4 regions of the Psychrobacillus sp. MER TA 171 genome follow, and region 2 is predicted to be linked to each of the others. Evidence: riboswitches for the same ligand, from Rfam matches in the RefSeq annotation. Region 2 holds a riboswitch; each other region holds the start of a gene.
What was found. Region 2 has a riboswitch for S-adenosylmethionine ahead of M3627_RS07765 (5-methyltetrahydropteroyltriglutamate--homocysteine S-methyltransferase). Riboswitches for the same ligand answer to the same signal wherever they lie in the genome.

Region 1 (3,149 bases), on a different contig from region 2:
CGAGGATACTATGCTACTACAGAAAAAGATGAGTATACTTGAAAAAGAACTAGCAGTGGTAAATGCAGAGGCAATGGAAAAACTTCTAAAGCAGTATGGAGACATACAAGAAAAATTCACGTTACAGGGCGGATATACGATTGATCCCGAAATTGATAAAGTAGTTGAAGGGCTACAACTAGGTGGTTTTGTAGAACAGCCATTTTCAAGTTTAAGTGGTGGAGAGCAAACGAAAATAATGCTTGGACAGCTACTATTAACCAAGCCAGACCTTTTACTGTTGGATGAGCCGACTAATCATTTGGATTTGTTTGCAATAGAGTGGTTAGAGGAGTATTTAGTTAGTTATACAGGTACAGTTGTTATTATTTCACATGACCGATATTTTTTAGATAAGGTAGTTACAAAAGTTGCAGATCTTGAGGATGGTATGCTTACGAAATATCATGGTAATTATTCTTCTTTTTTAATCGAAAAGGAAGAAAAACTTACTCGTGAATTTCAACAGTATGAGGAGCAACAAAAAAAGATAAAGAAAATGAGAGAAGCAATAAAGAGGTTAAGGATTTGGGCTAACCAAGCAGTTCCTCCAAATGCGAGTTTACACCGTCAGGCGAGGAATATGGAACGGGCATTAGAGCGGATGGAAAAGGTTCGTAAACCTCTAATAGATCCTAAGAAAATGAGTCTATCTTTTGACGCGGCACCCCGAAGCGGAAAAGAAGTTGTCATAATGGAAGAGGCTTTCAAAAGCTTTGGTGAAAAAATGTTATTAAACAGTGCAGAGCTTCATGTATATTGGAAGGACCGTCTTGCAATCGTTGGTAGGAATGGAACGGGTAAAACTACCATTTTGAATATTCTTAGAGGAGTAGAGTTAATAGATTCGGGTGAAGCTCGATTTGGTAGTAATGTGCGCCATGGATATCTTTCTCAACATTTCGAAATAACAGATCCAAAAGCTCGCTTAATAGATATTTTTAGAGCAGAAGTAAATGTGGCAGAAGGAGAGGCTCGACACATCTTAGCGAAGTTTATGTTTTATGGGGCGGATGTTTTTAAAAGAATTGCTGATTTAAGCGGAGGAGAAAGAATGCGACTCCGTCTTGCTCAGCTAATGCATCAAGACATAAATTGTCTCATATTAGATGAGCCAACGAATCATCTTGATATTGATTCACGAGAGGTATTAGAGGAAGCGCTAGATGATTTTACAGGGACTATTATTGCTGTATCTCACGATAGATATTTTCTAAATAAACTATTTCCAAGGACTGCTTGGCTTGAGCATGGCGAGCTTACCACATTTGAAGGCCCTTACGAATGGGCAAGGGAAAAATGGAATGAGTTTTGCTCGAAAGAAAATACTAGGAAAGAAATAATCGAGCAGCCATTAAAAGAAGCAACACCTGCCAAACAACAAAAGGAAATTCCTCTGGAAAAGCGAATAAGTGAGCTCGAAAATGTTATAGGTGAGCTAACTAAACAAATTAGCATAGAGAATGACTGGGAAAATTATGAGGCATTAAGCTTGGAAAAACTTCGGGTAGAGGAGCAATTGGAGCAATTATTGGAGAAATGGCTAGATTTAGCAGAATGACCCGAATACTTTTCAAAATGGGTTGATATAAGTAATAGAGCGTGCTAATATAACTTATTAACGAATAATTTAAATAATTTAATATTCTTATCAAGAGAAGTGGAGGGATTAGGCCCTGTGATACTTCGGCAACCTCTGTTGTACAGAAAGGTGCTAATTCCTAACAAGACGATCTTGGAAGATAAGAGCTAGTTAGCAAATTCCTGCCTCTCTTTTCTTACATGGAAAGAGAGGTATTTATTTTAATAATTGCCTTGCTCCTGTTCGATTTCCTACTTAGTTTGAGGCGAAATCACAGGTGCTCTTGCGCATTTCATTGGGAGGGGAAAGTCATTGCCTATCAATATTCCGAAACAATTACCTGCAGCTAAGCTGTTAAAAGAAGAGAAAATTTTTCTCATGGATCAAGAGCGTGCTTACAAGCAGGACATCCGTCCACTTAACATTATTATTTTTAATCTAATGCCTGAGAAGGAAAAAACGGAGCTTCAGCTATTAAGGCTTCTGGGGAATACCCCAATACAAGTGAATATAACCTTTATGAATACAGCGACGCATGAATCCAAGAATGCCAGCAAAACCCATTTGGATACTTTCTACACGACATTTGATCAAATAAGAGAAAAAAAGTTTGATGGGATGATTATCACTGGTGCTCCAGTAGAACAGTTGCCATTTGAGGAGGTCGATTACTGGAATGAAATGAAGGAAATAATGGAATGGTCTAAATCCAATGTTACCTCCACCTTACATATTTGTTGGGGCGCGCAGGCTGCACTGTATTATCATTTTGGTATAGATAAATTCACACTTTCTCGTAAATGCTCGGGAGTGTATCGGCATATATTAACTGACCAAGTGGAGAATTTAATAAGAGGATTTAATGAAGAGTTTAATGCTCCCGTATCTCGTTACACTTCTGTATCTGAAGAAGAAATAGAAAAGCATGAGCGACTAACTATTTTATCCACTTCGGAGGAAGCAGGTGTGTTTCTTGTAAAATCGAACGACAATAAAATGGTGATGGTCACTGGTCATTTAGAGTATGATGCGCACACATTAGCAGAAGAATATCATAGAGACATAACTAAAGGAATAGATATTGAGATGCCAAAATACTATTTTCCAAATAATAATCCCTCTAATAAGCCATTAAATACATGGAGGGCACATACACATTTATTATTTTCTAATTGGTTGAATTACTATGTTTATCAGGCTACTCCTTATAACTGGGAGTAAAAAGAAAAATTATATATGAGTCAATTTCATAAAAGGCATTTTAAAGATTAAAAGTGAACATTATATATATTGATTGCAGCGGAGGGCGGCGAGGTAAGCAGGGATGAGTGAGACAGATAAAGACGTTACAACCACGCGCGAAATCGATGGGTGATGGCTTATCGCTCACTCCACGGAAAGCGTCCGCAATATGAGCGAAAATCAATAATACTTTATTATTAAAAATCATATAAATTCCATTGTTCTCTTTTAATTATTCGTGTTTTCTATACAAACAGGAATTTTGAAATTGACACATTCAAACTCC
Region 2 (3,149 bases):
ACCTTACAAGGACTTTATAAATCGCATCGATTATTCAATCTGTTTATGCTCACTGGTATTAGTTTAGCTGTTGCATTTTCTTACTTTAGCGAGCAATCGCAAATTTTTTCTATAGCAGTAATGTGCTTAGTCTTGCTGGTAGTGAACACAAGCTATTTAGTAGTTGTACGCAATAAATAAGGGGGATTTTAAAAATGACAACCGGACAATTGCTTTTATGGATAATAGGTTTATCTATACTTTTATATTTTATTATCAAGTGGGGAGTAAAAAATGGGATTAATGAGTCTATGTTAGTCTCAGAGGAAGCTAGAAGGAAATATCGACAAGAACAAGAAGACAAGGTGCAAAGGTCCATAGACGATTTAAAGAACTAAGATTTCTTATTTCGGTAAGCCACCACCACAGAAATCCAAGCGGCTATGATGGCTTATCTTTTTATACTTGCTCGCTGTTTGTTTATTAAAATAAAAACTGATACCTGTCTATAAAATAAGACAAGTATCAGCAACTTAGTTATCCTGCATGGGACCATGTAGTAGGGGTTCCTGCTTTTGGGCAGTTTGGAAAAGTAGAGCCAGCCTCTAGGAAAGCTTCATCTCCATCTTCATCCACATAGCGACCGGATGTTAATACTTCCTGCCCTGAGCTGTGGGTATGACTTTCAGAGCGTTTCCAATACGTAACTACTTCTGTATCGGGACAGGAAGGGAATTTCGAACCCTTTTCTAAAGTTCTAGTTGTCCCAGACTCACACGTATAATTACCAGTTTCTTCTACGACATCATCTGTTGTATATTCATAAACTTTACTCATCAAACATTCCTCCCATATAGAACTGATATCTTATTTAAATAGATACCCTAACAGGCAAATGTAAAAACATTTCTACTAACGTTATCCACATGTGGGTAAGTCAGTTCCAGACATCCTTTGCTATTTGGACTACATGGCGAATTTTTGCCCATTGTTCCTCTTCAGTTAATATGTTTCCTTCCTCAGTAGAAGAAAATCCACATTGAGGACTTAAGCAAAGCTGTTCTTTTGGTACATATTTAGTAGCTTCTTCGATGCGAGCTTTAACTAATTCTTCTTCCTCTAGGTCCCCATGCTTAGAGGTAATCAGCCCTAGGACAATATTTAAATCCTTTCGATTAACATGTCGTAAAGGCTCAAAACCACCAGAGCGCTCATCGTCAAATTCTAAAAATAAACCATCCACATGTAATCCACCGAATATAGTTTCTGAAACTAACTCATAGCTTCCGCTTGTGATATAAGTGGATCGGAAATTTCCCCGACAAATATGCATGGTCACTAGCATATCGGCTGGTCTTTTAGAAATAGACTCATTAATAGCCCTTGCAGAAAGGGATAAGGCTTGCTCTAGCGATAACCCCCTGTCCTTTAAGGAAGCGAGGCCTTCCTCGGAAAAGGAGGTAGCCCATGAAGTATCATCAATTTGAAGATAACGACAGCCTTCATCATAGATTGCTTGGATAAACCCTTGATAAGCTGTGATTAAGTCAGAAAATAATTCCTCATCATTGTTATACACACCTTCCTCAATTGCAGCTCGGTAATAAAGCATGTTCGGACTAGGAATAGTAAATTTTACAACAGCATCCCCAGCTGCTTCTTTTAAAAACTTGAAATGCTCAATCATGTAATGGGTACTAAAGCCAATCTTTCCTGTCACCTTAATACCATGCGCTTTTGTTTGCACCCCTTTAAATGATAGTCCTTGATCGGTTTCATAAAATTCCACGCCATCTAGTCCGCTTAAAAAATCGAAATGCCACCATTTTCGACGAAATTCTCCATCTGTGATAGAAAGTAATCCAGCTTCCTTCTGTTTTTCTATGAGTTTAATAATCTCTTCATTTTCCACTTGAGTTAGCTGCTCTTGGGAAATTTCTTTTTGTTCAAATTGAGCCCTTGCTTGCTTTAAACGTTCCGGTCTCAGGAAGCTTCCAACGTGATCTGCTTTGAAAGGTGCTTTTACAAGTAATTGATTTGTCATATTAAATTCCTACCTTCTATTTATATTATGTTGCGATTACTACTGTCTATAAAATCAAATAAAAAGAGGGCTCGCTTCATAAGAAGAGAACCCTCAATATATATTGAAGTCATTCTTCTTATCTTCAAGACTTAATGTCTATTGGATTTAGCACCACACCTAAAAGGCTGGTTGCTGAGACATCATAGGGCCAATCCCTCCGTCTCTCTTGATAAGAAATAAAATATTAAATTATCTAAATATAATAAAAATAAGTTTAACATGGGCTTTAAACAATTTCAAGGGCTACCTTACTTAGGGATAGCTACCCAGTGACCGTCGGATACCTCTACCAGCTCAGAATTCTTTAATTGATACTTGTCAGTAACATTAGACTCTTCCATGAGCACACGCTTTTTCTTGGCCTCTACTTTTGGGTCAGGGATTGGAATGGCTGCTAAGAGAGACTTAGTGTACGGATGCTGTGGATTAGTATAAAGCTCCTCACTTTCTGCTAGCTCTACAATTTTTCCAGAATACATGACAGCAACGCGATCACTTATATGTTTTACCATGGACAGGTCATGTGCGATAAATAAGTATGTCAGGCCTAGTCTGTGCTGTAAATCCTCCAAAAGCTCTACAATCTGTGCTTGTATAGAAACATCTAAAGCCGATAGAGGTTCGTCACAGACGATAAAATCAGGCTCAACCGCAAGTGCTCGAGCGATACCTATACGTTGTCGCTGTCCACCAGAGAACTCATGTGGATAACGTAATGCATGCGAGGGCTCTAAGCCTACCAATTCTAGTAATTCCTCTACCCGCTTCTTTCTCTCCTCTGCATTTTTGCTCAGACGATGAATATCTAATGCCTGCCCAATAATGTCTAGCACCTTTAAACGAGGATTTAAGGAAGAGTAGGGGTCCTGGAAGATGATTTGCATATGCCGACGCATCGTTTTAAGCTCATTTTTACTTAAACGATTAATGGCCATTCCTTGATATAGCACATCTCCATCTGTAGGCTCATGCAATCGAAGAATCGCCCGACCGGTAGTAGATTTACCTGAGCCTGATTCTCCTACAAGACCAAGAGTTTCCCCGGGCTTTATAAAGAAGCTAATATCGTCAACCGCTTTTAAGA
Region 3 (3,149 bases), on a different contig from region 2:
GGCAAAAAAATTCCACCTAATACGCTTGCTTTTGGAAGTCCAGCAAAGGTTATACGAGAATTAAATGAGGAAGATAAAAAAGATGTCCAACGAATTATTCATGAGTATGCGGAAAAAGGACAATACTATAAATCAGTAAAACCAATTTAAAAATGTTTAAGAAACTAAAGTATTCTTATATTTTATATAATTTATACTCATTAATCCATTAAGAGTAAACGCACCCAATTATTAATCTCCTTTAAATACACTTAGTTCTCAGATCATCTGTATAAAAGTATAAAAAGAACAGAAGGTATTAAGAGATCAATCTCTTAATACCTTCTGTTTTTATAAGAGGCATTCTGTAATAGAAGACTCTTTTATAGACCAGCCTTTTGCTTTAATAGCTCTGCTTTGTCTGTTCTTTCCCATGGTGCATCAATATCTGTACGTCCAAAATGTCCGTAAGCAGCAGTTTGCTTGTAGATTGGGCGACGAAGGTCTAACATTTTAATAATGCCAGCTGGGCGAAGGTCAAATAGCTCACGGATATAAGTTACCAAATCTGCTTCGGATACTTTACCTGTTTCAAATGTATCAATAGCAATTGATACAGGCTGTGCTACACCGATTGCATAAGCAAGCTGTACCTCACAACGATCAGCAAGACCAGCTGCAACAATATTCTTTGCCACATAACGAGCTGCATAAGCTGCAGAACGGTCTACTTTTGTTGGATCCTTACCAGAGAAAGCTCCTCCTCCATGACGAGCATACCCACCGTAAGTATCTACGATAATTTTACGACCTGTCAAACCTGCATCCCCTTGCGGACCACCGATAACAAAGCGACCAGTCGGGTTGATAAAGTACTTTGTTTCGTCTGTTATTAAATTAGTAGGAACTACTGGTTTAATCACATGCTCTTTTAAATCTTTTTGAATTTGTTCTAACGTTACTTCCGGATGATGCTGTGTGGAAATAACAATCGTATCGATATGAACTGGATTGTTATTTTCGTCATATTCTACTGTTACTTGTGTTTTACCATCTGGTCGTAAGTAATCTAATGTTTCGTCTTTACGAACCTCAGCTAATCGGCGAGCTAATTTGTGGGCTAGGCTAATTGGAAGTGGCATAAGCTCTGGTGTTTCATTACAAGCATAGCCAAACATTAAACCTTGGTCCCCAGCTCCGATTGCTTCAATATCAGAATCAGACATCGAACCTTCTCGAGCTTCTAGTGCTTGGTCAACTCCCATAGCGATATCAACCGATTGCTCATCGATAGCTGTAAGAACTGCTGACGTTTCTGAGTCAAAACCATATTTAGCTCGCGTATATCCAATTTCTTGAATAGTAGCTCGCACTACTTTTGGAATGTCTACATAAGTAGAGGTTGTGATTTCTCCAGCAACTAAAACCAAACCTGTAGTAACTGTTGTTTCACAAGCTACACGAGCGTTTGGATCTTCCGTTAAAATCGCATCTAAGATAGCATCTGATATTTGGTCACAAATTTTATCTGGATGACCTTCTGTTACTGATTCCGATGTAAATAATCGTCTTTGTGTCAAAAAAATTCCCTCCTATGTCCTGCGAGATTTCTCTCAGGAATTGATACGGTACTCATTCCCATGTCAAGCCTATAGTAAACTTGAAGCCGTTTCGGACTTGGCACACAAGGATTTAGGGCGATGTAATATAAAAAAACCTCTCACTCACGTAGTTACATGAGGAAAGGGATTAATATCATAAACACCTTTCACTCTTATCAATCAAGGAATTTCACCTTGTATCAGGTTTGGCACCTTTGTAACGTAAGTATAATTACAGGTTGCCGGGTTTCATAGGGCCTGAACCCCTCCACACGCTCGGAATAAGAGTATCCGTTCAATTCACCATCATACGTATATTAGCAAAATAAGTCAACAGGTAAATTTGTTATTTATTCACAATTACTAAAAAAAATCATTTTTTGAGCTTTAATTAGTGTAGACTATTTAGTTTAATGTGTTATACTATTTCACATATCAACGAAAAATCCTCTTTATGATGTTTCCGTGAAGAGCTAAAAACTTTAAATAAAGGATGGTAATACTATATGAATTCAATCGATACTGTGAGCGAACTGAACGAATTGTTAGCTGGTAACAACATTAGCCTGCAATTATCAGTACCACAATTAGTGGAAAAAGCTACGTCAAGAGGAGAAGCAGTACTAACTTCCACTGGAGCTGTTAAAGCAGAGACGGGCAAATATACAGGACGTTCTCCAAAAGACAAGTATATTGTTGATGAACCTATCTCAAAAGACAAAATCGATTGGGGATCTGTAAACCAACCTATCTCATCTTCGCACTTTGAAGCATTATATTCAAAGGTTATGAACTATTTAAAGGAAAAAAATGAACTATTCGTCTTTAAAGGATACGCTGGTGCAGACAAGGATTCACGTTTAAGCATTCAAGTAATCAACGAATACGCGTGGCATAACCTGTTTGCTCACCAATTATTCATTCGTCCTTCTGAAGAGGAGTTAATATCTCATAAAGCAGACTTCACTGTCATTAGTGCTCCGAACTTCAAAGCAAATCCTGCTGTTGACGGAACTAATTCAGAAACTTTTATCATTGTATCTATGGAAAAACGCATCGTTTTAATCGGTGGTACGGAATACGCAGGAGAAATGAAAAAGTCTATATTCTCTATTATGAACTATTTATTGCCTGAACAAAATATTTTGCCAATGCACTGCTCTGCTAACGTTGGAGAAAAAGGCGATGTAACATTATTCTTCGGTCTATCAGGTACTGGAAAAACTACATTATCTGCTGATGCTGGAAGAAAACTAATCGGTGATGATGAGCACGGCTGGTCTGATAATGGCGTATTTAATATCGAAGGCGGCTGCTATGCAAAATGTATCGACCTAACAAGAGAAAATGAACCACAAATTTTTGACGCTATCAAATTTGGTACTGTTTTAGAAAACGTAGTTGTAGACCCTACTACTCGTACTGCTGATTATACTGATAGCTCTTTAACTGAAAATACTCGTGCAGCTTATCCAATTCAATATATAGATAATATTGTGGATCCATCTGTTGCTGGTCACCCAAATACAATCATCTTCTTAACTGCAGATGCATTTGGAGTATTACCTC
Region 4 (3,149 bases), on a different contig from region 2:
TGTACCCAACTAGTGAAATACAGGTTACGGTAATACCAGATACTAAGGCGGGCATCGATTCTGGCAATAAAACCTTCCAAATAATTGTAGAAGTTTTAGCACCCATAGATTTAGCTGCCTCTAGTACACCCTTGTCGATTTCTCGTAGTGCGATTAAAACCATACGGGCATAAAATGGAGCAGCTCCAATTACTAATGCAGGGATGGCCGCATTCGGACCACGCATCGATCCCGTCAACAACGTTGTAAATGGTATCAATAAAATGATTAAAATAATAAACGGTATAGAACGGAAAATATTGACTACTCCACTGGTCAACCAGTTTGCTATTTTATTTGCCCATGCTTGGTGTGGACTTGTCAAAAATAATAATAGTCCTAATATTAGTCCAAAGATTGCTGTTAGGACTGTAGAAATTGCAGTCATATAAAGGGTTTCTATAGTGGCTTCCCACATTTTAGGCCAATCAACATTTGGAAATAACGATTCAATCATTGTTGATCACCTCAGTTTTAACTTTTTGCGCGTGGATAAATTCAATTGCCTCTTCCACTGCTTGTTCATTTCCATCTATTTGAAGGATTAGTGTCCCGAACGCTCCACTTTTCGTGTGTGATATATTTCCTTGCACGATGTTTACTTCTAAATCGAACTGTTTGATTAATCTTGAAAGAATTGGTTGCTCTGTAGTATCTCCAACGAAAACGAGCTTAACTAGCTTGCCGTTTGGATAAAGCTTAACTAGATTTTGAATGGTTTGAATTGGCTCTTTAGAATCTGAAATTTGAGAAACGAAACGCTTTGTAATAGGCTGTTGTGGCTTTTGGAATACCTCAAGCACATCTCCCTCTTCTACAACTTGCCCATTTTCCATAACCGCTACTCGGTTACAGATCTTTTGAATAACTTGCATCTCATGTGTGATTAATACAATGGTTAATCCGAGTTTTTCATTAATGCTTACGAGCAAGTCTAAAATGGAGTCGGTTGTTTCAGGGTCAAGAGCTGATGTTGCCTCATCACAAAGCAATACCTCTGGACCATTAGCCAACGCTCTTGCAATTCCTACGCGTTGCTTTTGTCCTCCAGATAATTGAGATGGGTAAGAGTCTCCTCTTCCTTCCAATCCAACAAGGCTTAAAAGCTCCTCTACTCTAGCTTTTCTTTTTTCCTTTGGAACTCCTGCAATTTCTAATGGGAATGCTATATTTTCAGCGACAGTTCGCGACCATAGTAAATTGAAATGCTGGAAGATCATGCTTACTTTTTGACGAAAGCTTCGAAGCTTGTCCTCATTAATAGATGTAATTTCCTGGCCATTCACTGTAATATGACCGTCAGATGGCTTTTCTAGCCCATTCAACAAACGTATTAGCGTACTCTTGCCCGCTCCGCTGTATCCAATAATCCCGAAAATTTCTCCACGCTGTATGTCCAGATTTACACTATCAACTGCAACGATTTCTCCTTGCTTTGTAATAAATCTTTTCGAAACGTCTTTTAAACTAATCAAGTAAATCTGACCACCTTTCCTAATAAAAAACCCCTTCTGCAAAAGAGCAGAAGGGGTGTATGTTATCTATTTAAAATAACGTTCATCCATTCTCTCATTTCCCAAAGCTATAGCTTTGCGTGACTTGGCACCATTTCACTTTCATGACGGTTGCCGGGCTTCAAAGGGCACTTCCCTCCACCTCTCTTAATAAGAGCGACACTATTAAATTGTGTTTTCAACATAACGAATATTATCATAGGTTTTCATCTTCGTCAATAGCCTTTATTGTTTCCAATAAGTAAGGAACTGATTGAAAAGCATAGATTTTCTTTTCCACTTTCCCATGTTTTGTAATAAGAAGACAAGGTACGCTTTCAATTTCCTGTTCTATCGCCAAATCACCTAGAAAATTAATATTTGCCTGACCAATTGGATAGGTAACCATTTCTTTAATAACATTCATCATTTTACTTGCTACCTGACACGTTCCACACATAGGCGTATAGATATAAAACAAGGTAAGTGTTGAATTGTTTTTAGCGCTATCCCATTGTTCTCTAGTCCATTCATTCATACACATCATCCTAAGGTAAAAATTCTTTTTTCACCTTAATATTAACACGTTTTAATATAGATGCCAAAACCTTCGCCGGTGTGTTTGCTACTTCGCCATACGTCGGGTTCGTATACAAATGAATTGCCTCTGGATACTCCTTCCTAACGACCGATCGAATTTGTTCCCCGGATTTGTCTGCATCTAGAAAAGCATAAATCGGCAAGCCATCATAAGGGCTTAATAGCTCCTCCAATTTTACATCGGATATCGTTCCATTAGTACATATAATTTCTGGAGATTCATCGAGAAGGCTTAATAATTGCAGCTTATCAGACCTACCCTCAACGATAATTATTTTATCACTAAATACATGTGCCATTTAGCTTCTCTCCCAACTTATCCTTTCCTTTATTATATGAAAAAAACGCCGATTATTAACCGGCGTTTTCATTATTACTCTGCTATTAATTCTTCGTACTTTTCAGGAGATAATAAGCTGTCCACTTCTGATACGTCAGAAGGCTCAACCACGATCATCCATGCATTTTCATAAGGTGATTCATTAACAAATTCGGGGCTATCTTCTAGCTCAGTATTTACTTCTACTACTTTACCACTGATAGGTGCATATAATTCTGAAACAGTTTTTACGGATTCAACGCTACCAAAAGCGTCTCCTGCCTTGATCTCATCGCCAACTTGTGGAAGTTCAACGAATACGATATCTCCAAGTTCAGATTGTGCAAAATGAGTAATTCCAATACGGACATTTCCGTCCTCATTTTTTACCCATTCATGTTCAGCTGAGTACTTAAAATCTTTAGGTACGCTCATAAATAAACCCCTCTCAAATAATTAATCCATTCTATTTAATATTCACATATTTTCATAGTAAATACAAGGTGCTTTAAGAGGTTTTCCACATGTCTTCAAACTGCTCTTCTTTAAAACCAAGCGTTAGCTTATGTCCATTATATACAAGAGGTCGTTTAATCAATTTTCCATCCGAAGCAAGCAGCTCTAACTGCTCATCCTCCGACATTGTAGGAAGCTTGTCCTTCAATTGTAATTCACGATATTTTACGCCGCTAGTATTA

Region 1: linked by a shared signal. The riboswitch ahead of metA (homoserine O-acetyltransferase MetA) and the one ahead of M3627_RS07765 (5-methyltetrahydropteroyltriglutamate--homocysteine S-methyltransferase) in region 2 are both predicted to bind S-adenosylmethionine.
Region 3: linked by a shared signal. The riboswitch ahead of metK (methionine adenosyltransferase) and the one ahead of M3627_RS07765 (5-methyltetrahydropteroyltriglutamate--homocysteine S-methyltransferase) in region 2 are both predicted to bind S-adenosylmethionine.
Region 4: linked by a shared signal. The riboswitch ahead of M3627_RS14275 (methionine ABC transporter ATP-binding protein) and the one ahead of M3627_RS07765 (5-methyltetrahydropteroyltriglutamate--homocysteine S-methyltransferase) in region 2 are both predicted to bind S-adenosylmethionine.

The regions. Positions count from the first base shown of each region.
Region 1 covers NZ_JAMAWN010000003.1:247,382-250,530, reverse strand. Annotated here, with positions in the region: gene abc-f (ribosomal protection-like ABC-F family protein) at 1-1,600, shown strand, start outside; SAM riboswitch class I at 1,685-1,788, shown strand; gene metA (homoserine O-acetyltransferase MetA) at 1,934-2,842, shown strand.
Region 2 covers NZ_JAMAWN010000006.1:82,879-86,027, reverse strand. Annotated here, with positions in the region: gene M3627_RS07780 (DUF3169 family protein) at 1-180, shown strand, start outside; gene M3627_RS07775 (DUF6019 family protein) at 195-377, shown strand; gene M3627_RS07770 (hypothetical protein) at 517-816, opposite strand; gene M3627_RS07765 (5-methyltetrahydropteroyltriglutamate--homocysteine S-methyltransferase) at 917-2,023, opposite strand; SAM riboswitch class I at 2,139-2,241, opposite strand; gene M3627_RS20795 (ABC transporter ATP-binding protein) at 2,314-3,149, opposite strand, start outside.
Region 3 covers NZ_JAMAWN010000017.1:68,072-71,220, forward strand. Annotated here, with positions in the region: gene M3627_RS14955 (gamma carbonic anhydrase) at 1-150, shown strand, start outside; gene metK (methionine adenosyltransferase) at 363-1,559, opposite strand; SAM riboswitch class I at 1,751-1,868, opposite strand; gene pckA (phosphoenolpyruvate carboxykinase (ATP)) at 2,087-3,149, shown strand, end outside.
Region 4 covers NZ_JAMAWN010000016.1:1,443-4,591, forward strand. Annotated here, with positions in the region: gene M3627_RS14270 (methionine ABC transporter permease) at 1-496, opposite strand, end outside; gene M3627_RS14275 (methionine ABC transporter ATP-binding protein) at 489-1,514, opposite strand; SAM riboswitch class I at 1,606-1,710, opposite strand; gene M3627_RS14280 (thioredoxin family protein) at 1,750-2,070, opposite strand; gene M3627_RS14285 (toprim domain-containing protein) at 2,081-2,431, opposite strand; gene gcvH (glycine cleavage system protein GcvH) at 2,506-2,886, opposite strand; gene M3627_RS14295 (arsenate reductase family protein) at 2,960-3,149, opposite strand, start outside.